3 regions of the Thiosocius teredinicola genome follow, and region 1 is predicted to be linked to each of the others. Evidence: predicted binding sites of a transcription regulator. Region 1 holds the regulator's gene; each other region holds the start of a gene.
What was found. Region 1 encodes FliA, which starts transcription of late flagellar genes. Its sites were predicted from a motif close to GCTAAAGTTNNNNNNNNNNCNGCCGATA; they were not measured.
Positions count from the first base shown of each region.

Region 1 (8,087 bases):
CGTGGTTCTCGTGTTCTTCATGGTGTTGTCGCCGCCGCGCCATGCGTTACCTCAACGCAGGAAACCCTGCAGGCGGGTCTCGATCTGACGTGGGTTCTCACCTTCGGAGATCGCAGCCAGGCCCTCGATGACCAGCTCGCGATAGTGGCTCTGTTGCTGCACATAGGCCTTCATCTTGGCCGCCATCGGCAACATGAAGAGGTTGGCCAGGCCGACCCCGTAGATGGTCGCGACGAACGCGGTGGCGATACCGCTGCCGAGCTTGGAGGGATCGCTGAGATTCTGCATTACGTGGATCAGGCCCATGACGGCGCCGATGATGCCGATGGTCGGCGAATAACCGCCCATCGCCTCAAGCACCTTGCAGGCCGCCAGGTCGAAACGTTCACGACTGTCCAGCTCCACCTCGAGGGTGCGCCGGATGTCGTCCGGCTCGTTGCCGTCGACCACCAGTTGCATACCCTTGCGAATGAACACGTCGCTCTCGAACTCGACGGCCGCCTCCAGCCCGAGCAGGCCATCCTTGCGCGCGATCTTGCTCCACTCGACGAGTTTCTCGATCGTTTCCGGCAGGCCGTGTTTGGGCGGCATAAACACCGTGCCCATCATGCGCATGCTGCGCAGAAACACCTGCATCGGGGTCTGTAACAGCACGGCACCTATGGTGCCGCCGAGCACGATGATCATCGCCGGGCCATTGGCGAGCGTGTCGATGTGACCGCCCTCCAGCCAGTTGCCGCCGAGGATCGCGGCAAAGGCAATGACGACGCCGATGAAACTCAGGATATCCATCGTGCTACGCCAACCCTGCCAAAGCGCTGCCAATCTGCTCGAGTGGCAGCACGCGGTCGGTCAAACCGGCCTTGGCGACGGAATAAGGCATGCCGTACACCACCGATGTCGCCTGGTCCTGGCTCCATACCGTGGCGCCGGCCCCCTTCAGGGCTCGCGCACCTTCGGTGCCGTCGGAACCCATACCGGTCAACACCACAGCCTGCACACCTTTGTTCAATGCGCGCGCCGCCGAATCGAACATGATGTCGACACTCGGCTTGTAGAGATGTTCACCACCCGGCGAGACGCGAACGCGCAGGCGTCCGCCTTGCGCATCGACGGTGGTCTGCATGCCACCGGGCGCGATCAGCACGCGGCCGGGCGACAACTCATCGCCGTTTGATGCCTGCGCAATGCCGATGCGGCAGACGTGATCGAGACGCTCGGCAAAGGTTGCCGAAAACTCCGCGGGCATGTGCACGGCGACCAGCACCGGATAGGGATAATTGGCAGGCAGCTCGTTGAGCACCTGCTGAATCGCAACCGGACCGCCGGTCGATGCGCCGATCACCACCAGGCGAACAGCGGCACGTCGGCGCTCGACGTTTCTCGGCGGCGGCGCGGCGGGCAGCGGGCGCGTCGGAACCGGTGCAACGTTGGTGGCGACCGCCATGTGGTGCCGCGACCGGTTGCTGCGTGCGATGCTGATAACGCGCTCGGCCAGGGTGCTGCTGGCATTGCCGTTGCCGACACCGATACCGCCCTGCTTGGCAAGAAAGTCGACGGCGCCGGCTTCCAGCGCCTCCAACGTCGACTTGGCGCCGTCGCGGGTCAGTGCAGAGAACATGATGATATTGGTTGGGTGCGTGCGCATGATCTCGCGCACGGCGGCAATGCCGTCCATCAACGGCATCGCGACATCCATAGTGATCAGATCGGGGTGCAGACGCGAGGCCATCTCGACGGCTTCGCGCCCATTGCTGGCTTCGCCGACGACGACGATATCGCCGTGCCGTTCCAGCTCCTGCTTGATTCGTTTGCGGAAGAAAGACGAATCATCGACGACGAGTACCCGGACTTTTCCCACCATGTGTTATCCAGGACTACGCCAATTTCGTCCTGCCTCTCCTTCGCAAACGATCAGTACCGACGTGCGTATTTGCGCATCAACCCGGGTACATCGAGGATCAATGCGATTTTGCCGTCGCCCGTGATGGTCGCGCCGGCCATGCCGTCGAGACCTTGCAGCAGGGCGCCGAGCGGTTTGATAACAACCTCTTCCTGGCCGACCAGAAAATCGACCACGAGACCGACCTGCACACCGCCGACATTGACCACGACCACATGTCCGTGATGCCCTTCCTGGCGCGTGTCGGCCATGCTGTGATCGGTAACCAACCAGTTGCGCAGATAGAACAGCGGCAAGGCACGATCACGCACACGGATGGTCAACTGACCGTCGACCGTATTGGTGCGCGTCAGGTCGAGGTTGAAAATCTCGACCACGCTGGCCAACGGCAGCGCGAACGGTTGACGGCCGAGAATCACCATCAAGGTCGGCAGGATCGCCAGTGTCAGCGGCAGCTTGACGATGATCTTGCTGCCCCGGCCGTGGACCGAATCGATCTCGACCGAGCCATTCATCTGCGCAATACGCGTCTTCACCACATCCATGCCGACGCCGCGGCCGGACACATCCGAGATCTCGGTCTTGGTCGAGAAACCGGGTTGGAAGATCAGGTTGTAGCAATCTTTGTCTTCCAGGCGTGCGGCTGCGTCTTCATCCATCATGCCCTTCTCGACCGCTTTCCCGCGCAGCACATCGGCATCCATACCCTTGCCGTCGTCTTCGATCGACAACAGGATGTGATCGCCTTCCTGCGCGGCCGACAGGATCACGGTGCCGCGACGCGGCTTGCCTGCCATCTCGCGCTCATCCGGCGACTCGATGCCGTGGTCGACGGCATTGCGCACCAGGTGAACCAGCGGGTCGGCCAGCGCCTCGACCAGGTTCTTGTCGAGGTCGGTGTCTTCACCGTTCAACACCAGGTCGACTTCCTTCTTCAGGTTGCGCGCCAGATCGCGCACCACGCGCGGGAAGCGACCAAAGATCTTTTTGACCGGCTGCATGCGGGTCTTCATGACCGACAGCTGCAGATCGGCGGTGACCACGTCCAGGTTGCCGACCGCATTGGCCAGTTCTTCGTCGGCCATTGTCGACTTGAGGGTCGCCAGGCGGTTGCGCACCAGTACCAGTTCGCCAACCATGTTCATGATGTCGTCAAGGCGCTGCGTATCGACACGCACCGTGGTTTCCGGTGCCGCGCCTTTGCCCGGACCGGCCGCTTTGTCGGCTGCCTTCGCCGGTGCTGCCTTGGCCGGCGCAGCGGCCTTGGCCGGAGCCGGTTTCTCGACCTTCTTCGGTGCTGCCGGCTCGGCTTTCTTTGCCTGTGGCGCGGGTGCCTCGGCAGCGGCCGGCTTCGCGGCGGCTGCCGGTTTGGGCGCGGCCGGAGCAGCTGCGGGCGCAGCGGGTTTGCTCGCCGCGGCGTCATCTGCCGGCGCGCTACTGAACTTGCCCTTGCCATGCAGCTCATCGAGCAGGGCTTCAAACTCGTCTTCGGTGATCTCGTCGCTGGTCGGGGTCGGGGCCGCGGCTGCTGCTGCGGGGGCGGCTTCGGTCTCGCCTTCTGCCGCGCCGCCGAACTTGCCCTTGCCATGCAACTGGTCGAGCAGTGCCTCGAACTCTTCTTCGGTAATATCGTCGCCGCCCGGTGCAACACCGGCCGCATCATCGGCTGCAGGCGCAGGCGCTGCCTCGGCCACCGGCTCGGGTTCCGCCACCGGTTCAGGTTCGGCTTGAACTTCAGGTTCGGCCGCAGGCGCTTCGGCGACCGCCTCGGCCTCGTCGCCACTGCCGTCATCGGGCTGGGTCAGCACTTCGAGGCGCGCCAGCAGATCCGGGTCGGCCGGCTCCGGCATTTCGCCTTCGACCAGGCGCTCCATCATTTCATTAACAACGTCCAGCGACTGCAGGATGGTATCCATGACGTGCGGCGTGACCGCGCGCTGCCCCTGGCGCAAAACGTTCAACAAGTCTTCGGCACGGTGGCAGGTCTCTACCAGCGGTGTAATCGCGAGGAATCCGGCACCGCCCTTGACGGTATGGAAACCGCGGAAGATCGCGTTCAGCAGATCCATGTCTTGCGGACTCTGCTCGAGATCGACCAGCTGTTCACCCAACTGCTCGAGGATCTCGTTGGCCTCTACCAAAAAGTCCTGGAGGATTTCGTCGTCTGCATCGAGACTCATCGTTTAGAACCCCAAACTTGAGAGCAGGTCATCGACGTCGTCTTGACCGCTAACCACATCGCCTTTGTCGACACCCGGTACTGCCGGCCCTTCCGCCGTGATATCCGGGCCGCTAGGCTGTTCTTCATCTTTCGGCTTCGCTTTGGCACCCGACAAGCGAACCAGCTCGACCAGCTTGCCTTCCACATCGTTGACCAGCTTGATCACCTTGCGGATCACCTGGCCGGTCAGATCCTGATAACCCTGGGCCATCAGCACTTCCGACAGCTTGCTGTGCAGTGCCTCTGAATTGGCCTGCGTGGCACCGAGAAACTTGCTGATCTCTGTGCTCAGATCACGGAAGTCGTCGACCGTCATCTGGCGCGAATTGAATTTGTCCCACTGTTCCGACAGGTGGTGCGCATCGTTGCGCAGGGTATCGGCCAGCGGCAGGCTGTCCTCAACCGCGCCGAGCGTGGTGTTGGCCGCCTGTTCGGTAGTCTGAATAACGTATTCCAGTCGTTCCGCCGCGTTCGGCATCTCAGTCTCGGCGATGTTCGCCAACTGGGCGTCCATCACAAAGCCATTGATCGAATCATGCAGCTCACGGGTCAGCCGGCCCACTTCCTGAAACAACATGCTGTCACGGAAACCTGCAAGCTGTGCGATAACCGAAATCGCTGCATCCTCGCTGCCGGATTCCAAGTGATCGACCAACGTTTTGGCCAGCTCCAGTTTTTCGCTTACTTGCTCGGGATTCTGTGCCATTAGGGTTTCCATAGTGCTGATCAGGCCGCGACGCGCTCAAAGATCTTGTTGATCTTTTCTTCCAGCGTGCCGGCAGTGAACGGCTTGACAACGTAACCGTTGACGCCCGCCTGGGCAGCTTCGACGATCTGTTCGCGCTTCGACTCGGCAGTAACCATCAGTACCGGCAGGGACTTGAGTTTTTCGTCGGCGCGCACGGCCTTGAGCAGGTCGATACCCTGCATACCGGGCATGTTCCAGTCGGTGATCAGAAAGTCGAAATTTCCACTCTGCAGCAGCGGTAGCGCGGTCATGCCATCGTCAGCTTCCTGTGTATTGGTGAAGCCAAGATCCCGCAGCAGGTTTTTGATAATCCGGCGCATCGTGGAGAAGTCGTCCACAACAAGGATCTTCATGTTCTTGTCCAAAGCAACCTCCGCACATCAGACAATGTGGCCCCGACGAAAAGGCCCGATTAATTGATTCATCCGGCGTATCGGCACTACGCCGAAAAACCGTAGGGATTTTTTTCTTGAAAAAGCTTATTTGAGCCCGTCTTCGGGCAGCCACTCGCCCAGACGCGAACGCAAACGCAATGCGGCCTGACTGTGTATCTGGCAGACGCGTGATTCGCTCACGCCGAGCACCTGGCCGATCTCGCGCAGGTTCAGCTCTTCGTCGTAATACAGGGCAATTACGAGGCGCTCGCGTTCCGGCAGGCTGGCGATGGCATCGCCGAGGGCTTCGCGGAAACGGCTCTTTTCCAGGCCGCGGTCGGGACCGTCTTCGAGCGAGTTACGCGTGCGTGCGGCCGTGGCGCCGCCTTCGTGCGGCACAACCTCGCCCACTTCACTCAGTTCTTCGTAGCTGAAGATGCGCGCACCCGACGCGTCCTGCAGAACCTGGTGGTATTCCTCGATCGACATGCCGAGCGATTCGGCAACCTCGACATCACGTGCGTCACGCCCTTCGGTGTTCTCGATCTCACGCATCGCATCGGCGACCATGCGCGCCTTGCGGTGTACCGAACGCGGCGTCCAGTCGGAACGGCGGATCTCGTCGAGCATCGCGCCGCGAATACGGATGCCGGCGTAGGTTTCGAAGCTCGCACCCTGGCTCGCATCGTAGTTGCGGCTGGCCTCGATCAAACCAATCATGCCCGCCTGAATGAGATCTTCGGCCTGCACCGACGGCGGCAGACGGTTCATCAGGTGGTAGGCGATGCGTTTTACCAGCGGCGCATGCCGGGTCACCAGGTCATCAAAACTTTGGTCTTTAACTGCATCATAAGTTGCAAGATTGCTCACAGCACCATCTCCCCATAGTCACTGGAATATTTGATAAGACGCTCGACGAAGAACTGCACCTGGCCATTTGCACCGCTCGGCTGCGGCCATGTTTCTATTTTTTTGGCCAGGCTGCGAAACACCTGCGCAGCCTTGCTGCGAGGGAACGCCTGTACTACCGGCTTTTGCGCCCGTACGGCTTTGCGCACACTCTCATCGAAAGGAATCGCACCCATGAAGCTCAGGGTGACGTCGAGGTACCGGTCGGTGACCCGGCACATCTTGGTATACAACTCGCGGCCTTCCTGCGCGCTGCGGATCATGTTGGCCAGGATCCGGAAACGCTGATGGCCATAGTCACGGTTCAACAACTTGATAATGGCGTACGCATCCGTGATCGACGCCGGTTCGTCACACACCACAACCACAATCTCGTGCGACGCGCGCGAGAAGCTCAACACCGTATCCGAGATGCCGGCCGCGGTATCCACGATCAGCAGCTCGGTGTCGGCCGCCAGTTCGCTGAACGCGCGAATCAGGCCGGTATGCTCGGCCGGGCTCAACTCGGCCAACGACTGCACGCCCGAGGCACCCGGAATCACCTTCATGCCGTTCGGGCCTTCGACCAGCACGTCTTCCAGGCTGCACTCGCCGCGCATCACGTGCGACAGGTCGTGCTGCGGGTGCAGACCGAGCACAACGTCGATATTCGCCAGGCCCAGATCGGCATCGAGCAGCATCACCTTCTTGCCGATCTCTGCCGCCGCAACGCCGAGATTCACGGAGACGTTGGTCTTGCCGACGCCGCCCTTGCCACCGGTAACGGCAATTGCGCGCACCGGACGTGGGTTTACCATCTGGCGCAGACCGGTAGCCTGATCAACATGGGTTTCAGGCGTTAGCATGTGAATGCACTCCTCCCAGAGCCAGAGCCGCATAGCCGGCGTCGATATCGTTCGGGTTTTCGTTCAACAGCTCGGCTGCGCGAGTCACCAGCGGATGCGCCTTGGCGGTCTGCAGGTCTTCCGGCACACGCTGGCCGTCGGTCACGAACGCCATCGGCAGGTCGGCCTGGATCAGTGCCGACATCAGGCTGCCCAGGCTGGCGGCCTCGTCGAGTTTGGTCAGCACACAGGCGTCCGGACGGAAGTCGGCGAACAGGCGCAGTGCACGTTGCACGGCCGCCGCCTCGGTGGTCGCCGAAAGGGCCAACAAAGTCGTCAAATGATGGCCGGCAGCCATCAGGGTTTCGCGCTGATCGATGATGCGCTCGTGCGCCGCCGACATGCCGGCGGTATCGATCAGGATCAGGCGACGATCGCCCAACATATTCAACGCCTCTTCCATCTCTTCAGGCGTGGTCGCGGTGCGTACCGGCACGTTGAGGATGCGCGCATAGGTCTGCAGTTGATCGCGTGCGCCGATGCGATAGCTGTCGGTGGTGATCAATGCAACGCTGCGGTGGCCGTAACGCAAGGCGAAACGTGCCGCCATCTTGGCAATCGTGGTGGTCTTGCCGACGCCGGTCGGGCCAACCAGGGCGACGATGCCGCCGCGGTCGAGTACATCGGTGTCGTGCACCCGCAGGTCACTGGCCAGCAGGTACAGCGCCTTGCGCCACGCCTGGTCGACCACCTCGATATCGCGCACCCGCTCCGACAGGCTGCGTGCAAGGTCAGCGCTCAGTCCGAGCGACATCAGGCGAGCGAGAAGTTCTTGAGAGTGCGGCGCACGCTGACCGAGGTCGTACCAGCTCATGCCGCTCAGTTCGGCCTGCATCCAACGACGCAGGTTCTGCATCTCGCGACGCATCTCGTCGAGCGCAGCCGAGTCATCGTGGTTGGCGTACAAGGACTCGGAGACCTGGCTTTCGTTGCGCGCCGGCTTGTGTTGCTGGGTAGGAATGCGCTGATCGGCGGTTTCTTCGACGTCATGCTCGACCAGGTCGACCGCGGCGGTCAGTTCGACGCCACCCTCGACCGATTTGTTCGA
Region 1 is NZ_CP019936.1:1,391,993-1,400,079, reverse strand. Features, by position in the region: gene motD (flagellar motor protein MotD) at 1-43, opposite strand, end outside; gene B1781_RS06855 (flagellar motor protein) at 52-792, opposite strand; gene B1781_RS06850 (protein-glutamate methylesterase/protein-glutamine glutaminase) at 797-1,864, opposite strand; gene B1781_RS06845 (chemotaxis protein CheA) at 1,915-4,083, opposite strand; gene B1781_RS06840 (protein phosphatase CheZ) at 4,087-4,830, opposite strand; gene cheY (chemotaxis response regulator CheY) at 4,851-5,225, opposite strand; gene B1781_RS06830 (RNA polymerase sigma factor FliA) at 5,352-6,116, opposite strand; gene B1781_RS06825 (P-loop NTPase) at 6,113-7,000, opposite strand; gene flhF (flagellar biosynthesis protein FlhF) at 6,987-8,087, opposite strand, start outside.

Region 2 (8,087 bases), 1.4 Mb from region 1:
CCAGACCTCCCAACCCAGGCCCCAGGCCCCCAGCGTGGGTGATTCCCAGTTGTCTTCGACGAAGCGGATATCGTGCACCAGCGGATCCAGGCCCATCATCTCGAGCGAGCCGAGATACAGCTCCTGGATATTCAGCGGCGACGGCTTCATCGCCACCTGGAACTGGTAATAGTGCTGCAAGCGGTTGGGGTTCTCACCGTAGCGACCATCGGTCGGGCGGCGCGAAGGTTGCACGTAGGCCGCGTTCCACGGCTCCGGACCGATCGCCCGTAGGAAGGTCGCCGTATGAAAGGTACCGGCACCCATCTCCATATCGTACGGCTGCAAAATCGCGCAGCCCTGCTCGGCCCAGTATTGTTGCAGGGCAAAAATTAGGCCCTGGAAAGTGGAAACATCCGGCGCGTTATTCATGTAATTCGGTTGCCCGTGGAAGCGCTGCTGGTGAAAAGCCGCTCATTATATAGCCCTCAAGCGGGGACTATAAATATAATGTGTCGTTTTCCCCACGCACCGACCGACCATGGCTGAACAACGCAAGGCATTGGCATTGATCTCCGGCGGCCTCGATTCGCTGTTGGCGGCCAAGGTCGTTCAGGCTCAGGGCGTCCACGTCGAGGGCATCAATTTCTTCACCGGTTTCTGTGTCGAAGGGCACACCCACGCCATCCGTAAGAAAGACCGCGACAGGCAGAAACGCAACAACGCGCTCTGGGTTGCCGAGCAGCTCGGTATCAAGCTGCATATCGTTGACATCGTCGAAGAATACAAAGACGTGGTCTTCAACCCGCGTTACGGCTACGGCGCCAACCTCAACCCCTGCCTCGACTGCAAGGTGTTCATGGTGCGCAAGGCGCGTGAATGGATCGAGCGCAGGGGCTTCGATTTCGTCATCACCGGTGAGGTCGTCGGCCAGCGACCCAAATCGCAGCGCAAAGACACCATGCCGATCATCCAGCACGATTCGGGTATTGAAGACCGCTTGCTGCGTCCGCTGAGTGCGCAGAATCTGCCGGCAACCTTGCCCGAGCGCGAAGGTTGGGTGCAGCGTGATCGGCTATACGGTTTCTCCGGACGTAGTCGCAAACCGCAGATGGCGCTCGCCGCCGAGTTCGGGTTTGAAGACTACGCCCAACCGGCCGGCGGTTGCTGTTTTCTTACCGACGAGAACTATTCGGTCAAGCTCAAAGACTTGTGGCAGGCACGCGGCAAACGTCGTTACGAGCTCGATGACATCATGCTGCTGAAAGTCGGTCGCCACGTCCGACCGGCACCGCATTTCAAGGTCATCGTGTCGCGAGAAGAAGGCGAGGGCAGGTTTCTGTCGGGCTACCGCAAACAGTACCCCAGTCTTTCATTGGTAAGCCACGGGGGGCCACTGGCACTGATCGACGGCGAAGCAAGCGACGCAGACATCCGTCTGGCTGCGCGCATCGTTGGGCGATATAGCCAGGGGCGCGATGCCGAGACGGTCGAACTCGAATACCGCGCGCTCGACGGTTCGACCCAGGCGATCAAGGTCAAACCGATGACCGCAGACGAACTGCCGAAGGCCTGGTTGCTGTAACACCCGGACGCACCACACGTCCGCGTGTTGGTGCCTGCAACCTCAGATCTTGAATACCGCAGCTTGCGCACGGAACTGCTCGGCCATGCGCGTGAGTTGCTCGCTCGCTGTTGCGGCCTGTTCCGAACCAGTGGCTGCGCTATGCGCGGCATCGCTGATCGCCGTGATCGAACGATTGATCTCTTCGACCACGCTGGCCTGCTCTTCAGACATGTTGGCGATCTGAATCGTCATCGCGCTGACGTTCTCAGAACTGCTGTTGATCAGGGTTAGCGATTCACCGGCACGCCCGGCAACTTCCACGGATTCGTTGACCCGCTCCTGGCTGCGCGCCATCGACGAGTTCGCTTCGCCGGCGCTGTGCAACAGGCGCTCGACCATCTGCTCGATCTCGCTGGTGGATTCCTGCGTCCTTTGTGCCAGCGTGCGTACCTCGTCGGCCACTACCGCGAAACCGCGTCCTTTCTCGCCGGCACGCGCGGCCTCGATCGCCGCGTTCAATGCCAGCAGGTTGGTTTGTTCGGCGATGCCGCGGATAACGTCCAACACGGTGCTGATCTGATTCGAGTGCTGGTTCAGCTGCGTGATCGCGTGGCTTGCGCCATCGATCTCGTTGGCCAGGTCGCGAATCGTGTTGACCACACTTTGCACGGTCTGGCTGCCGTCGCCGGCGACCTTTTTAGCATCTGCCGACGAACTGGCCGCGGCCGATGTGCTGCGCGCCACTTCTTCAACCGATGCGGTCAATTCGTTCACAGCCGTTGCGACCTGTTCGCTCTCGGCATGCTGGCGTCTGGCGCCATCGGCGCTGTCGCGCGTGATTGCCGTCATCTCCTCGGCTGCCGATGACAGTTGTTCTGCTCCATTGGCCACACTACTGACCAGCTCCTGGAAACGCTGCATCAAGCGGTTGAAGGAATCCGCCATGCTGCCTTTCTGCGTGGTGCGCAGCGTCAGGTCAGCCTTTTCAGACACCTCGTCCATCAGCTGCGCAACGGCCAGTGGTGCCGACATGCTGCGGTAGGTCTGCCAGCCGGTGAAAGCCAGCAGGCCGAGCGACGCCACGCAGATACCGGCGAGCAGCCATACGGTCATGCCGTAGACGTCGGCAGCGTGTTCGCGCTCTTGCGCGGCAACCTCAAGCTGAAGGTCGACGAGTTCGGTGATCACGCCGCCGATGGCATCGATTTCGGCGTACAAAGGTCCGTCGAATCGGTCGAGTTGACCCTTGAGGTTGCCGTCGAGCGTACCGACAAATGCCTTCAGCTCAGAGACAGCGGCGTCGGCCTTGGCGAATTTCGATTTGGCAGCTCCAACCAGCTTCTCCTCGTCGGCCGTAAGCTGGGTTTTAAGGTAGGCCTGCCAATGCTCGTCAATGGTCTGTTCGGCGGAGGCGATTTCCTGCAGCAACTCGCCCTTGGAATGAATGCCGGCGTTGGCCTTGTTCACGCCATCGATCACACCGACGGCGTAGGCATCCGCGATGTGTTTGAGCTGGTCGAGCGGTATCACGCGATCGTGATAGATGCGGTCGACTCCCTCGTTAACACGCGACAGCATGGTTTCCGAAACGATGGTCACGGCGAGCAGAATGATCACCGGCAGCGCCGAGATCATCACCATGCGGCGTTTGAATGAACTGAGATTATTTTTGCCCACGGTGGACGCTCCAGAAGGGCCAGACCATCGCTCCCAACAGCAGCGGTCCGACAAGTGGTTATTCGGCGCTGTTTTTATCGGCAATATGACCGTTTTGTTAAGGATTCCGGCCGCCAAAAATGCGCTGCACGCTGCCAGGGAACGCGGTTTCTCGTATCATGCGCTCCTCGATGAAACCACGCCGCGAAACACTCGATTGCCATCGCCTGCTTTGCCCTATGCCGGTCATCCGCGTTCAGGACAAGGTGGAAACCCTGTCGGCGGGAGATGAGCTGGTGGCCGTGTGCACCGACCCGGGGGCCATGCAAGACATTCCGGCCTGGTGCAGAATCAACGGCCACACCGTTCTGGAGACTGCAGAGCACGATGGTGAGTATGTAATCACTATCCGTGTAGAAGCTGATAAATAGTGACTGCCAGCCAGCAACATACGCACCCGGAGGACTCGGCGCAGGCCCAGCGCACGGCGCGTGGTCGCGCTACCCGGCGGGTCGCTATCGTCAGCGGACTGGTCAATCTGCTGCTGTCTTTCGCCCAGGTGATCGTTGGGCTGATCGCCAATTCCGCCGCCTTGGTGGCCGACGGCATCCATTCGGCCTCGGACCTGTTGTCGGACATCCTGGTCTGGTTTGCTGCGCGTCATGCCGCCATGGCGCCGGACAAGGATCATCCCTATGGGCATGGGCGATTCGAGACTGCGGCGACGCTCGGCCTGGGCATCCTGCTGACATTGGTCGCGCTTGGCATCGTCTGGAACGGCGGCGAGCGTCTGCTGGATCCCGATCGGCCACTGCCCGGCAAGCTGGCGCTGATCATTGCGGCGGTCGGCATCGCCGCCAAAGAATCACTGTACTGGTACACGATCGCCGTGGCGCGACGTCTGAACTCGGAGATGTTGCGGGCCAACGCCTGGCACCACCGGTCCGATGCCCTGTCGTCGATCGTTGTCCTGATCGGGGTTGGTGCAGCGGTCATGGGCTTTTCCTACATGGACGCGCTGGCCGCAATCATCGTCGGCATCATGGTCGCCAAGATTGGTTGGGATCTCGGCTGGAGCGCGCTCACCGAGCTGGTCGATACCGCGCTCGATGAGGACCAGGTCAACGAGGCCAAACGCGTCATCATGGCGATCGATGGGGTGCGCTCGGTGCACATGCTGCGCACCCGGCGGCATGGCGCCGAAGCGAGCGCCGACGTGCATGTACAGGTGGCGCCGCGTCTGTCGGTCTCGGAAGGGCACATGATCAGCCAGACGGTAGAAGACAGGATGATCGCAAAACTCGACGCGATCACTGATGTAACCGTGCACATCGATCCGGAAGACGACGAGAATGCGCCGACCTGCCGTGGTTTGCCGCTGCGCGCCGAGGCACTGGCGGCGCTCGAGCAACTTTGGAACGAAGTGCATGCAGCACCGGCGCAGCGTGAGATACGATTGCATTACCTCGGCGGATCGATCGACGTCGAGATGATTCTGCCGGTAGCCAGTTTCGTCGATGAAGCCAATACGGCCGCGTTGCGCGAGAACCTGACCCAGGCAGCCGCTGTGCTACCCTGGTTCGGTAGCCTGCGGGTGCTCTATGGCTAGCACCAATATGGTGCGATCACGGATGGCGATGCACTGTATGAGTGCGCCAAGCTGGGAAGGCAACGGATTGTAGCGGCAAGCTTATTCGATGAGGCTGCCCAACTATGGCGCGCCAGCTGCCGTAAGCGGCTGATTTCAAGGCACTAAGCCGGGACGAGAACGATTAGCAATCGAGTGTCGGAAACGCTCGATCAACAGGCAAGGGGAGTGGCATGTTTCCTGCTCCCACATCGCAACGCCAACCCGCCGGTCTGGAAGACCTGCCTGGCGACCCAATGTAACCGCTGTCTGCAGACAGCAGCACTCATCGCTACTTCTGGAGAAACCGAGAATGTCCGCAAAAGACGTCCTAAAAATGATGAAGGACAACGACGTCAAGTGGGTCGATTTCCGATTCACTGACACCCGAGGCAAAGAACAGCACGTCACCGTGCCAGCATCTGTCGTTGATGAGGAACTGTTCACCGACGGCAAAATGTTCGACGGTTCGTCGATCGCCGGTTGGAAAGGCATCAATGAATCCGACATGATCTTGATGCCGGAAGCAGGCACTGCTGTACTCGACCCGTTTACCGACGACGCAACCGTCAACCTGCGTTGCGACATTCTCGAACCGTCGACGATGGAAGGCTACGAGCGCGATCCCCGTTCGGTGGCAAAGCGCGCTGAAGCCTACCTGCAATCGACCGGCATCGCCGACGTGGCGTACTTCGGACCGGAGCCGGAATTCTTCATTCTCGACGATGTTCGCTGGAGCATCGACATGTCGGGTTCGATGGTCAAGATCGACTCGCAGGAAGCTGAGTGGAACTCCGAGCGCGTCTACGAAGACGGCAACATCGGTCACCGTCCGGGCGTCAAAGGCGGCTATTTCCCGGTTCCCCCGGTTGATTCGCTGCACGACCTGCGTGGCGCTATGTGTGACGCGATGGAAGAGATGGGCGTGCCTGTCGAAGTCCATCACCACGAAGTGGCGACCGCCGGTCAGTGTGAGATCGGCACCAAGTTCTCGACCCTGGTTCAGCGTGCCGACTGGGTCCAGATCCAGAAGTACTGCACCTGGAACGTCGCTCATGCCTACGGCAAGACGGCCACCTTTATGCCGAAGCCGATGGTTGGCGATAACGGCTCGGGCATGCACGTTCACCAGTCGCTTGCCAAAGACGGCAACAACATCTTTGCCGGCGATCTCTACGGCGGTCTTTCTGAAACCGCGCTGTACTACATCGGCGGCATCATCAAGCATGCCCGCGCGTTGAACGCATTCACCAACGCGTCGACCAACTCGTATAAGCGTTTGGTGCCGGGCTTCGAAGCGCCGGTCATGCTGGCCTACTCGGCGCGTAACCGTTCGGCTTCGATTCGTATTCCGTGGGTTTCGAGCCCGAAAGCACGCCGTATCGAGGTGCGCTTCCCGGATCCGACCGCCAACCCTTACCTTGCCTTCACCGCGATGATGATGGCCGGTCTCGACGGTATCCAGAACAAGATCCACCCCGGCGATGCTGCCGACAAGGACCTGTACGATCTGGAGCCGGAAGAAGCAGCAGGCATCCCGACGGTTTGTCACAGCCTCGACCAGGCGCTGGAAGCCCTCGATGCCGACCGCGACTTCCTCAAGGCAGGCGGTGTGTTCAGCGACGATCTGATCGACGGTTACATCGCACTGAAGATGGAAGAAGTGACCACGATGCGTATGACTACGCACCCGGTCGAGTTCGACATGTACTTCAGCCTCTGATCTTTCAGCAGGTTTGGAACGAAGAACCCCACCTATCCGGCGGGGTTTTTTGTTTACAAGCGGCGCCGGATATGCCACAAGGTAGTGCATCTAATGGATTTCGGAGTCGCAACCCGTATGCACCTGCACTATGCTAACGGCATGATTAAATTCGCATTGTTGCTGTTTTTCCTGTTGCCGGGGATGGCGTCGGCCGTTATCTGCAAGACCGTCGATGCCGACGGCGTGGTGGGTTATACCGACGTGCCGGCGGGTGAATGTCCGAACAAGGTCGAGCTCCCCGATTATTCGCGCTACTCGCCGCGCCCAATCGAACGACCAGCCAACCTGTCGTCGGGCAGCAATGCGCCTGCCGCACCGGAAAACTTCACCGGTTACACAGCGATGGTGATCAGCCAGCCGGAAACCAACGGCACCGTGCGCAACAACGAAGGTAAGGTGCCGGTCGCCATTTCTCTGCAACCGGGCCTGCAACCGAACCACACGGTAAAGATCTATCTGGACGGCACCGCGGTTTCCGGTGCTTTCGATGGTCTGGCAATCGAGCTCAGCGGCGTCGATCGCGGCACGCATACCGTGCGCGCTTCGGTCGTAAATGCCGCCGGTACCGTATTGATCAGTTCCGATTCCGTTGTCTTCACGATGCGTAAAGCTGCGCTGGATGCCGCCGAAGATGGCGATTCCGGCGACAATGGAGATGGTGACGGCGGTGATGGTTCCAACGGCGATGATGACAAAAAGCCGTTCGACCCCGACTATGGTTCCAGTTTCACTCCGTCTGGCGACACGTCCTACGAACCTGGCAGTGGCGCCAACTACAAGCCGGGCACTAGCGGCATCTCGACCACGCCCGGCAAAACCAACCCTGCGTTCAAGCCAAGTTATTCAAAATAAACTCCATGCACTAAAATAGTGCGTGGAGCCTGCAGGTATGCGCCGTGATCGGGCGCATGCCTCGTCAGCCTTCCCCAAGCCGTTGATTTCGCCTTGCAAAATGGGCATTTACGCAACGCCTGTCGTGGCGCGTCATGGCCCAAACTTTGCTTCAGAGGATGCATGCAGGTCTCGATCGAACCCTTGTCCTTGTTAAGCACCAGTATTCTCGACAATTTGGCTTCCGCCGTTGTGGTGTTCAACGAGGATCTTCGCGTCAGCTATCTGAACCAGATGGCCGAGATGCTGCTTGCCATTAGCGCAAAACATGTCCTCGGCGAACTACCGACCAGCTGGATGGCCTGTCATGGCGAACCCCTGGTCGATCTGATCGAGGCCGCCACGATCGGCGCGCCGATCACCAAGCGTGGTGTGGTGTTGTCCACCGACCGCGCCGAAGTCACCGTCGATTGCACCGTCACGCCGGTGGTCGACGAAGACGGCAAGCAGATGACCATCGTCGAGCTGCAGCAGATCGATCGGCACCTGCGAATCAGCCGCGAAGAACGGTTGATCAACCAGCAGGCACTGACGCGCGACGTGGTCCGCGGCCTGGCCCATGAAATCAAGAATCCGCTCGGCGGCTTGCGCGGTGCCGCTCA
Region 2 is NZ_CP019936.1:10,932-19,018, forward strand. Features, by position in the region: gene glyQ (glycine--tRNA ligase subunit alpha) at 1-411, opposite strand, end outside; gene B1781_RS00050 (tRNA (5-methylaminomethyl-2-thiouridylate)-methyltransferase) at 521-1,564, shown strand; gene B1781_RS00055 (methyl-accepting chemotaxis protein) at 1,607-3,223, opposite strand; gene B1781_RS00060 (sulfurtransferase TusA family protein) at 3,394-3,633, shown strand; gene B1781_RS00065 (cation diffusion facilitator family transporter) at 3,633-4,811, shown strand; gene glnA (glutamate--ammonia ligase) at 5,143-6,552, shown strand; gene B1781_RS00075 (DUF4124 domain-containing protein) at 6,694-7,446, shown strand; gene glnL (nitrogen regulation protein NR(II)) at 7,609-8,087, shown strand, end outside.
Region 2: B1781_RS00055 (methyl-accepting chemotaxis protein) is a predicted target of FliA. The motif match lies at 3,299-3,326, and genes of this name have one in related genera.

Region 3 (8,087 bases), 920 kb from region 1:
CTGGCGCTTACGCACTGTGATATCAACCGCAACCACACGCAGGCCGGTCACCTCGTTTCCATGTGTAATCGGTGTGGCGTAAACCAATACGGGAAACGTCGTGCCGTTCTTGCGGAGCGCGCGAAATTCGGTGCATTCGCGGCCGCTGTTGCGGTCGGTGGCAAACGTTACCAGGCCGCGATTTTCCCCCGTCCTTTCTACAGGCTCGATCAGATGGTCGATCGTCAAGCGTTCGGTCAATTCTTCAGCAGAGTAACCAAAAGAAACACACGCTTGTTGATTCGCATAGGTGATCGTGCCATTCGCGTCGGTCTCACATAGCGATTGCGGCAACAGGTCGGCCAACTCGCGAAACCGGCGTTCGCTCTGGCTCAGGGCTTCAAAGGTCCGAATGGCCCGTAACGACTCACAGCTGTACGACGACAAGATCATACCGATTTCCCTGTCTTGCTCGACGAAGGGCGGTGACTTCTTGTTGTGCAATGTCAACAGGGCGGCTACATTGCCACCGGCGTCGGCGATCGGAAAGATCAAGGCAGACCCGTCGCTGTACCCTTGCCAACCACTTGCTGCAAAGGCATCTCCGCCCCGGACGTCGCCCACCAGCACAGCTTGGTTCGTTGCGATTGCCTGACCCAGCAGAGAACCCTCGGGCAACGGTAATGGCAGTTCCTCGGGTGCATGCCCCGGATCGATCGTATCGAGCAGTTGCAGTCGGTCTTCGTGAACGACGTACAGACTTCCTCCACACGCGTCCATGTTGCGTGCGAACTCGCGTAGCAGTCTCGGCCCGAACTCACGCATATCCAGCCAAGACGACAAGGTGCTGGTGGTGTTGACGATAGTGCGCAAACGCTCGTTGAGGTGTTTCAAGCGCAGATTGGCTCCGGCGAGCGCCTTGGTACGCTCTTCAACCAACGACTCAAGTTGTTGCTGATAGCGTCGGTTCTCGACGCGCAGCCTGGCGTTTTCTACGGACTGGCGCACCGTATGCTCGAGTACCGAAAGGTCCTCGACCGGCTTCAACAGGTAGTCCCACGCACCGAGTTTCAACGCATCGACCGCATCGCTGATTCGCCCGGTGCCGGAAACCACGATCAACGGCGTATCCGCGTTGCGCGCTTTTAGCTCCTGCAGCAACTCGAGCCCGCCCATCACCGGCATTCGCAGATCGAGTATCACCACATCGGGCTTGTGCTGTCCGAATCGTTCCAGACCCTGCAATCCGTGCTCGGCGACATCGACCTCGAAGTCCAGGTCTTCCAGGAAATCGGCGAAGCTCTGACGGATGCCGGGATCATCGTCGACCACGAGGACGCGAGTGTTTGTCGATGCCATCAATATCCCACCGGCACGCGGCGACGTTTGGCGACGAACCGGTAAGACAACCCATGCCGGGCTGATTTAAGGGAAACTGCTAACCCCGGTCGTGAGTACAACAAGGAGCTGCGCACCGTTGTTCCGTGACAGAAGAAATGAAGTATTTTTTGAGTATAGGCTTATTCCGGGCGCAGAGATGGCGACCCAAGCGAACACCTTTTTGTCGTTCCGATATGTCGTGGACGGAAACAGCTCGCTTCCTGTCATCGCAGCAAGATTGCCGGCTGATCATTGACGCACAAAAAAGCCGACGTCGATTGTACGACGTCGGCTTTTGTTGGATACCCCGGCCCGCGAACCGAGCCTGGGGACGATCAGCCGGTTGCGTCCAGGCGGAAGAAGCTGACCAGTTCGAGCAAACCGCGGGACTGCTGGTCCATCGACTGGCTTGCGGCCGCGGCTTCTTCAACCAATGCCGCGTTCTGCTGCGTAGCATCGTCGATCTGGCTGATGGCCTGGTTGACGTGGCCGATGCCAACGCTCTGCTCCGAACTCGCTGCTGCGATCTCGGCGATGATCGTGCTCACCTTCTCGACCGAACCGACGATCTCTTTCAGCGTCTCGCCTGACTCATCGACCAGGCGCGAGCCCTCTTCGACCTTGGCCACGCTGTCCTGGATCAGTGCGCGAATCTCTTTGGCCGAATCGGCGCTGCGCTGTGCCAGGTTGCGTACTTCTGATGCCACGACCGAGAAACCGCGACCCTGTTCACCGGCGCGTGCCGCCTCAACCGAGGCATTCAGTGCCAGCAGGTTGGTCTGGAACGCGATCTCATCGATCACGCCGATGATGTCGGCGATCTGCTTGGATGCGGTATTGATCGCGCCCATGGCGGTGATCGCGGTACCGATGACGGTGCCGCCGCGCTCTGCCTGCTGACGCGCGCCCGCAGCCAGTTGGTTGGCCTCTTCGGCGTTGTTCGCATTCTGCTTGATGGTGCTGTCGAGTTCTTCGGTGGAAGCCGCCGTTTCTTCGAGGCTGGCCGCCTGGTTGGCGGTACGGTCGCTCAGGTGCACGTTGCCCTTGGCGATCTCTTCGGCCGAGGCGTTGATGCTGCCCGAGGCGTCCGTGATCTGCTGCACCATGCCGCGCAGTTTGCCGACGGTCGAGTTGATGGCATCTTTTAGTGCAGCGAACTCGCCGGTGTATTCACCGACCATGTTCTGGCTGAGGTCGCCATTGGCCAGGGCATTCATGACCAGGTTGGCTTCCTGCAGACACTCTTCGATCGTCATCGCCAGTTTCTTCTGGTCGGTGATATCCGAGGCGTACTTGACCACTTTGAACGGTTTGCCGTTCATGTCGAAGATCGGGTTGTACGAGGCCTGGATCCAGATCTCCGTGCCACCCTTGCCGATACGCTTGTACTCGCCGCTGTCGAATTCGCCGCGGTTGAGCTTATCCCAGAACGCCTTGTATTCCGGGCTGGCAGCGTAACCGGGTTCGGCGAAAATGCGATGGTGCTTGCCGCGAATCTCTTCGATCGTGTAGCCAAGCGTGTTCAGGAAGTTCTCGTTGGCATGCTGGATGGTGCCGTCCATCGAGAATTCGATGACCGCCTGCGACTTGCTGATCGCATCGATCTGACCCGAAAAATCGGCATTGCGCTGTTTTTCCGCCGTCACGTCGGTGGCGTACTTGACCACTTTGAACGGCTCGCCGTTGGCGTCGCTGATCGGGTTGTACGAGGCCTGAATCCAGATCTCTTTGCCACCCTTGCCCAGGCGCTTGTACTCACCCGCGTCGAACTCACCGCGATTGAGCTTGTCCCAGAACGCCTTGTACTCGGCGCTGGCCGCATACTTGGGCTCAGCGAACATGCTGTGATGCTTACCCTTGATTTCGTCGAGGGCATAGCCCACTGCATTGAGGAAGTTGTCGTTCGCATGGCGGATCGTGCCGTCCATGTTGAACTCGATGACTGCCTGCGACTTGCTGATCGCCTTGATCTGGCCAGCATAATCGGCATTGCGTAGTTTCTGCTCGGTCACATCGCTCGCGTACTTAACGACCTTGATCGCATGGCCGTCGGGGTCGCAGATCGGGTTGTAAGAGGCCTGAATCCAGATCTCTTTACCGCCCTTGCCGACACGCTTGTACTCGCCACTGTCGAATTCGCCGCGGCCGAGTTTGTCCCAAAACGCGCGATACTCGGCGCTGGCAGCAAGCTCCGGCTCGACGAACATGCTGTGGTGACGACCTTTGATCTCGTCCAGGGTATAGCCCACTGCGTTCAGGAAGTTGTCGTTGGCTGTCAGGATGGTGCCGTCGACCTCGAACTCGATCACGGCCTGCGACTTGTCGATGGCCTCGATCTGGCCGAGATGATCGGCGCTCTTGAGCTTTTCTGCGGTAATGTCGGTGGCGAACTTCACGACCTTGACCGGGCGGCCGCTGTGATCGAACACCGGGTTATACGAGGCCTGGATCCAGATCTCTTTACCGCCCTTGCCGAACCGCTTGTATTCGCCGGTATCGAATTCGCCGCGGTTGAGCTTATCCCAGAACGCGCGGTATTCGGCGCTCTCTGCATATTTGGGTTCGGCGAACATTCGATGATGTTTGCCTTTGATCTCGTCGAGCGTATACCCCACCGCACGCAGGAAGTTTTCGTTGGCGTGAATGATCGTGCCATCCATCCGAAACTCGATGACGGCCTGCGACTTGTTAATCGCGTCGACCAATCCTTTCATATCCGATGCGTTGTAACCGCCGCTGGATCCGCCGAAAGCCGAGAAAAAGTCAGAAAATCCCATATGTCGTCATCCTGGTTCGCGTGTTTGTCGTGAGGTCGCTCGCATTTTCGCGCGCGGACCACAAGCAAAAGCGACCGGAACTCCCCAAGCTTGAGCCGAAGAAGCTTCTGCTTCCCATAGGAATTCCCGGCCGGCGTGCTTGGAGGGTTGTCGGCCGATTTGAACCGGAATTAACCCGACAAAGTGACCGTATTTTGGCGTGCGGAAAACCCGGCTCTGGAATCAGATCCCAAGGAAGCGGAACGCCGCGCGGTACAGCGCGCTTTCCGGGTTGATCAGGCCGTTGCTGGCGATCAGGGCCACACACGGTTCGTCGCCGTCCACGCTCAGTTCGTGGACCACCGACGGGTCGTTTTCGGCAAAATCGCCGACCGCAAACCGCGCCGAGCGATCCAGGTACGAGCCTTGCAACACGACGACGAACTCGTCGCCTTGATGACGATGCCGGGGGAGTACGGTACCCGGCTGGAAACGGAAAAGGCGCGCCCAGGTCCGGCCTTGTTTGAAACCGGGGACCACAAACTGTTCGACCCGGTTCGACAGGCGCTTCCAGGCGATGTCGTTGAAATCATGCCGCCGTATGGCCGATGTGGCTGCTGCGTCGGCGCCGGAGTCTTGTCGCTGCGACTGGGTATCAGCCGGCATGGCCGTGATCCGCTCCCTGGTTTTCTGCAGACAGCGTTCGGTCACTTCATCGGGCACTGCCGTCGCATCGTGCGCCTCGAGCAGCGCGCCGCCGACCGCGGTATCGAACAGATGGGTTCGCGTGCACTGGTTGCACTGGCGAAGATGCTCGCCGACCACCAACGCCAATGCCGGCGCCAGGGTGCCCGCTGCATAGGCCAGGAGGGTGTCGCTACTGGGATGATGGCGAATAGTCATAACTCGATACGCAAAGCTTTTCGCAACCGCTCGAAGCCGAGCCGGATACGGGATTTCACGGTGCCCAACGGAACCGCCAGGCGGTCACTGATCTCGGTTTGCGACAAGCCGTCCAGATAAACGAGCTCGAGCACGGCAAACTGCTCGGTCGACAGATCCTTCAGTCGGCCGACAATGTTAACCGCATCGATCCGGATCTCGCTGGTGTCGCCGGTGCTTCCGAGTAACGTGGGCAGTTCTTCCAAAGGTTGCGCAATCTCCCTGCACTTCTTCAATTGATCGATCCGCAGGTTGCGTGCGATCGCGAACACCCAGGTGCTGGGCGCACCCAGGGTTGCATCGTACATGCCCGCCTTCTGCCAGACGCGCGTCATTGTATCCTGCACCAGTTCTTCGGCAGCCGCGTCATTGAGCCCGCCGCGCCGCATGTAGCTGAACAATTTCGGGCAGAAGTAACGAAACAGTTTTTCGAAGGCGTCTTCGTCGCGCGCTGCGCCGACCGACTGCAACCATTGCGCAAGCACAGCCGGTGGCACACCTTGCGTTTCCCCGCCGGGATCGACCTGCGCCTGTCCTGTGGTGTCGTTTGTCATGGGTCTTGTTTTCCTGGCCCGGCCATTGTCGACCACGCATGTCTCGGCATCCTCTGTGATCCCGGCGCCGGCATGCAGATGCACACCGGCACCGAAGATCACGGGTCTTTACGGTTCGTCGGACCCGCATGCGGCGTGGCCGCGTACGGAAACACCTGGTTGTAGAGCTGATCGTTGGTATCGATGTTGTCGCCCACTACCGTTGGTGTGGCATATGTCGGCCCGCTCGCCAAGGCGGTCAGCGCAATATCGACCACATCATCGCCCAGCCGTCTGCCGTTCGGCCAGCCGCTCGACTTTGCCCTGCCCTCATCGGATACCGCGATATCGCCGCCGATGAAACCGAGTCGATGAAACTGCGGATCGCCCGCCAGTGTGACCGGCCCGGTGGTGGTGTCGACACGCAGCACGTCGGGCAGAAACACCAATGACAGGTCGCTGCGCCCTGAGTCTTGGATCGTGGTGCCGAATACCAGGTTCAGCAGGGTCGCCAGTTCGGGAGAGTCGGCATAGATGCCGAACTGGGCGGCGTCATTCTGCGGACTCGTCCGATTGAAATTGTCCTTGTCGGCGATCGATACCAGTACCTCGTTGAACAAGGGATTGCCCATACGATTGACCTGTACCCAAGGCCCACTGTTGACCGCCTTGCGATCCGACCGGAGGATACGGATGCGCTGGCGACTGACCGACGCATACACGCCGACGCCGGTGGCATCGGCAGCCGCCGGCAACGCCTGGCCGAGCAGGTCGGCGAATGCCGCGGTGTATCGCTTGGGTTGCAACTCGCTCAGCGGAATCTGAACGGCGTAGGTCAGCACGTTGAAGCCCTTGAAGCCATCGACGCCGTTGCCATCCTGTCCGAGGCCATCAGTCGGATCGCCATTGTTGTCGATGATGCGCCCGTCGAGCAGATCGAAGATCGCCGGGGTATCGGCATAAAAACCGTCTTCGCGCGGCCCGGCGAACACGGCCTCACCCGTCGACGTACCGAACAATGTCTGGCGCGTATAGCTGTCGAGTTCCGACAGAAAACGCGCGCCGGATACCGCTCGGCCGTCTTCGTCGTTGTAGTCCGGGGTCGTGTTGGCGCCGACATTCGGCGGCGGGGTCAGCAGGCCACTGGCGATCTCCTGCGATTGACTATTGCTTACCTTGGTCACGCGGTAGGTCTGCGTATAGTTCTGCCGGGCACCGCCCACGGTATCGATCGGGCCTGTTTCATCGCCGGTTCCGTAGGCCAGAATCGTATTGTCACGCTTGTAGCCGTCGGTTACCGACGAGAACTGGAAGTCGTAGCGCGTCACCGTATCGCCGGTGGTCGGATCGGCGATATGGATGCTGTACCGCGCATCGTCGGCGAATCGATCGTAGATCACACCATCGCCCGGCTCGGAGAACGGTCGCACGTTGGCGATGACATTCAGCACCTGCTGCGTGGGGTCGTCATAGCGCCTGCCGATGAAGGCATAGACATCGGTCAGGTTCGCCTGCGGATCCTGCTTGATCAAAGGGGCATCGCTGTGACTCGCGGCACCCGCGATCTGCGATGACAACAACGCAATCGATGCGCTCAAGGTCGTGCCAACGATATGGCGTAGAAGGCTCATGGGTTTATCTCCTCTGTTGTTCTGGATCGTCCGGCAGCGCTATGCCGACGTCCCCGTTTTTGATTTCAGATGGCTGTAGCTCAGCATGCCGAGGCCGCCGAGCAACAAGGCGAGAGTGGCCGGAACCGGCACCTCACCGGCGCCGACCACGCGCGACACCACGTTGCCGACGAATACATCGCCATTCAGGTTGAGTGCGGTGTAGCGGGTAAATGCCTGCCCAGGTCCTGCAGTGCTGTCGAAGCTGAACGGGCCGATAGTCAGACCCGCGACGAAACCGGCGGTATCGGACAACAGGTCGACGATGCCCAGGCCGGGGTCATAGCTGGCCAGAAACCCGGCCGGTGCGGTCAGCGACGAACCGATCAGTGGGTCGGACAAGGGCGCGTCGTCCAGCGATACGAGCAACAGGTCGTCGATCGGATCGTCGTTGAGGACGGAAACATCGTAGTGAAACGAAGATCCGTTGTCGGTGACCAACGCATTGATCTGCAGCGCCTGGGCGTCCAGCGACAAAGCGATCAGCACACTTGCCGGGATCAACAGTCGCCCGCTGCTGCGTAGTTTCAGTGAGAGTGATTTCATGTCAGTGATTCCTCTGTTTGATCTTTTGTTGAATTGCTCCGCTCTCGCGTGGCGGCGCGGTTGCCGTTGCTGTGTGTTGTCACCGTCATAGCGTGATCAACGCGACATCGAAGCTGCGTTCGACGAGCCACACCGCGCCGATCGCGGCGATTGCGGCCGAGCCAGTCTGCAAACCCAGCCGCCGGTACAACGCGCTGTGCCGCACCCAGAACGCGATGGGCAGAAACACCGACACGACAACAAGCTGACCCAGTTCAACACCGAGATTGAAACCGAACAGG
Region 3 is NZ_CP019936.1:2,309,640-2,317,726, reverse strand. Features, by position in the region: gene B1781_RS11200 (EAL domain-containing protein) at 1-1,338, opposite strand, end outside; gene B1781_RS11195 (methyl-accepting chemotaxis protein) at 1,695-4,136, opposite strand; gene B1781_RS11190 (cupin domain-containing protein) at 4,359-5,018, opposite strand; gene B1781_RS11185 (sigma-70 family RNA polymerase sigma factor) at 5,015-5,611, opposite strand; gene B1781_RS11180 (DUF4331 domain-containing protein) at 5,710-7,221, opposite strand; gene B1781_RS11175 (PEP-CTERM sorting domain-containing protein) at 7,261-7,806, opposite strand; gene B1781_RS11170 (HupE/UreJ family protein) at 7,892-8,087, opposite strand, start outside.
Region 3: B1781_RS11195 (methyl-accepting chemotaxis protein) is a predicted target of FliA. The motif match lies at 4,205-4,232, and genes of this name have one in related genera.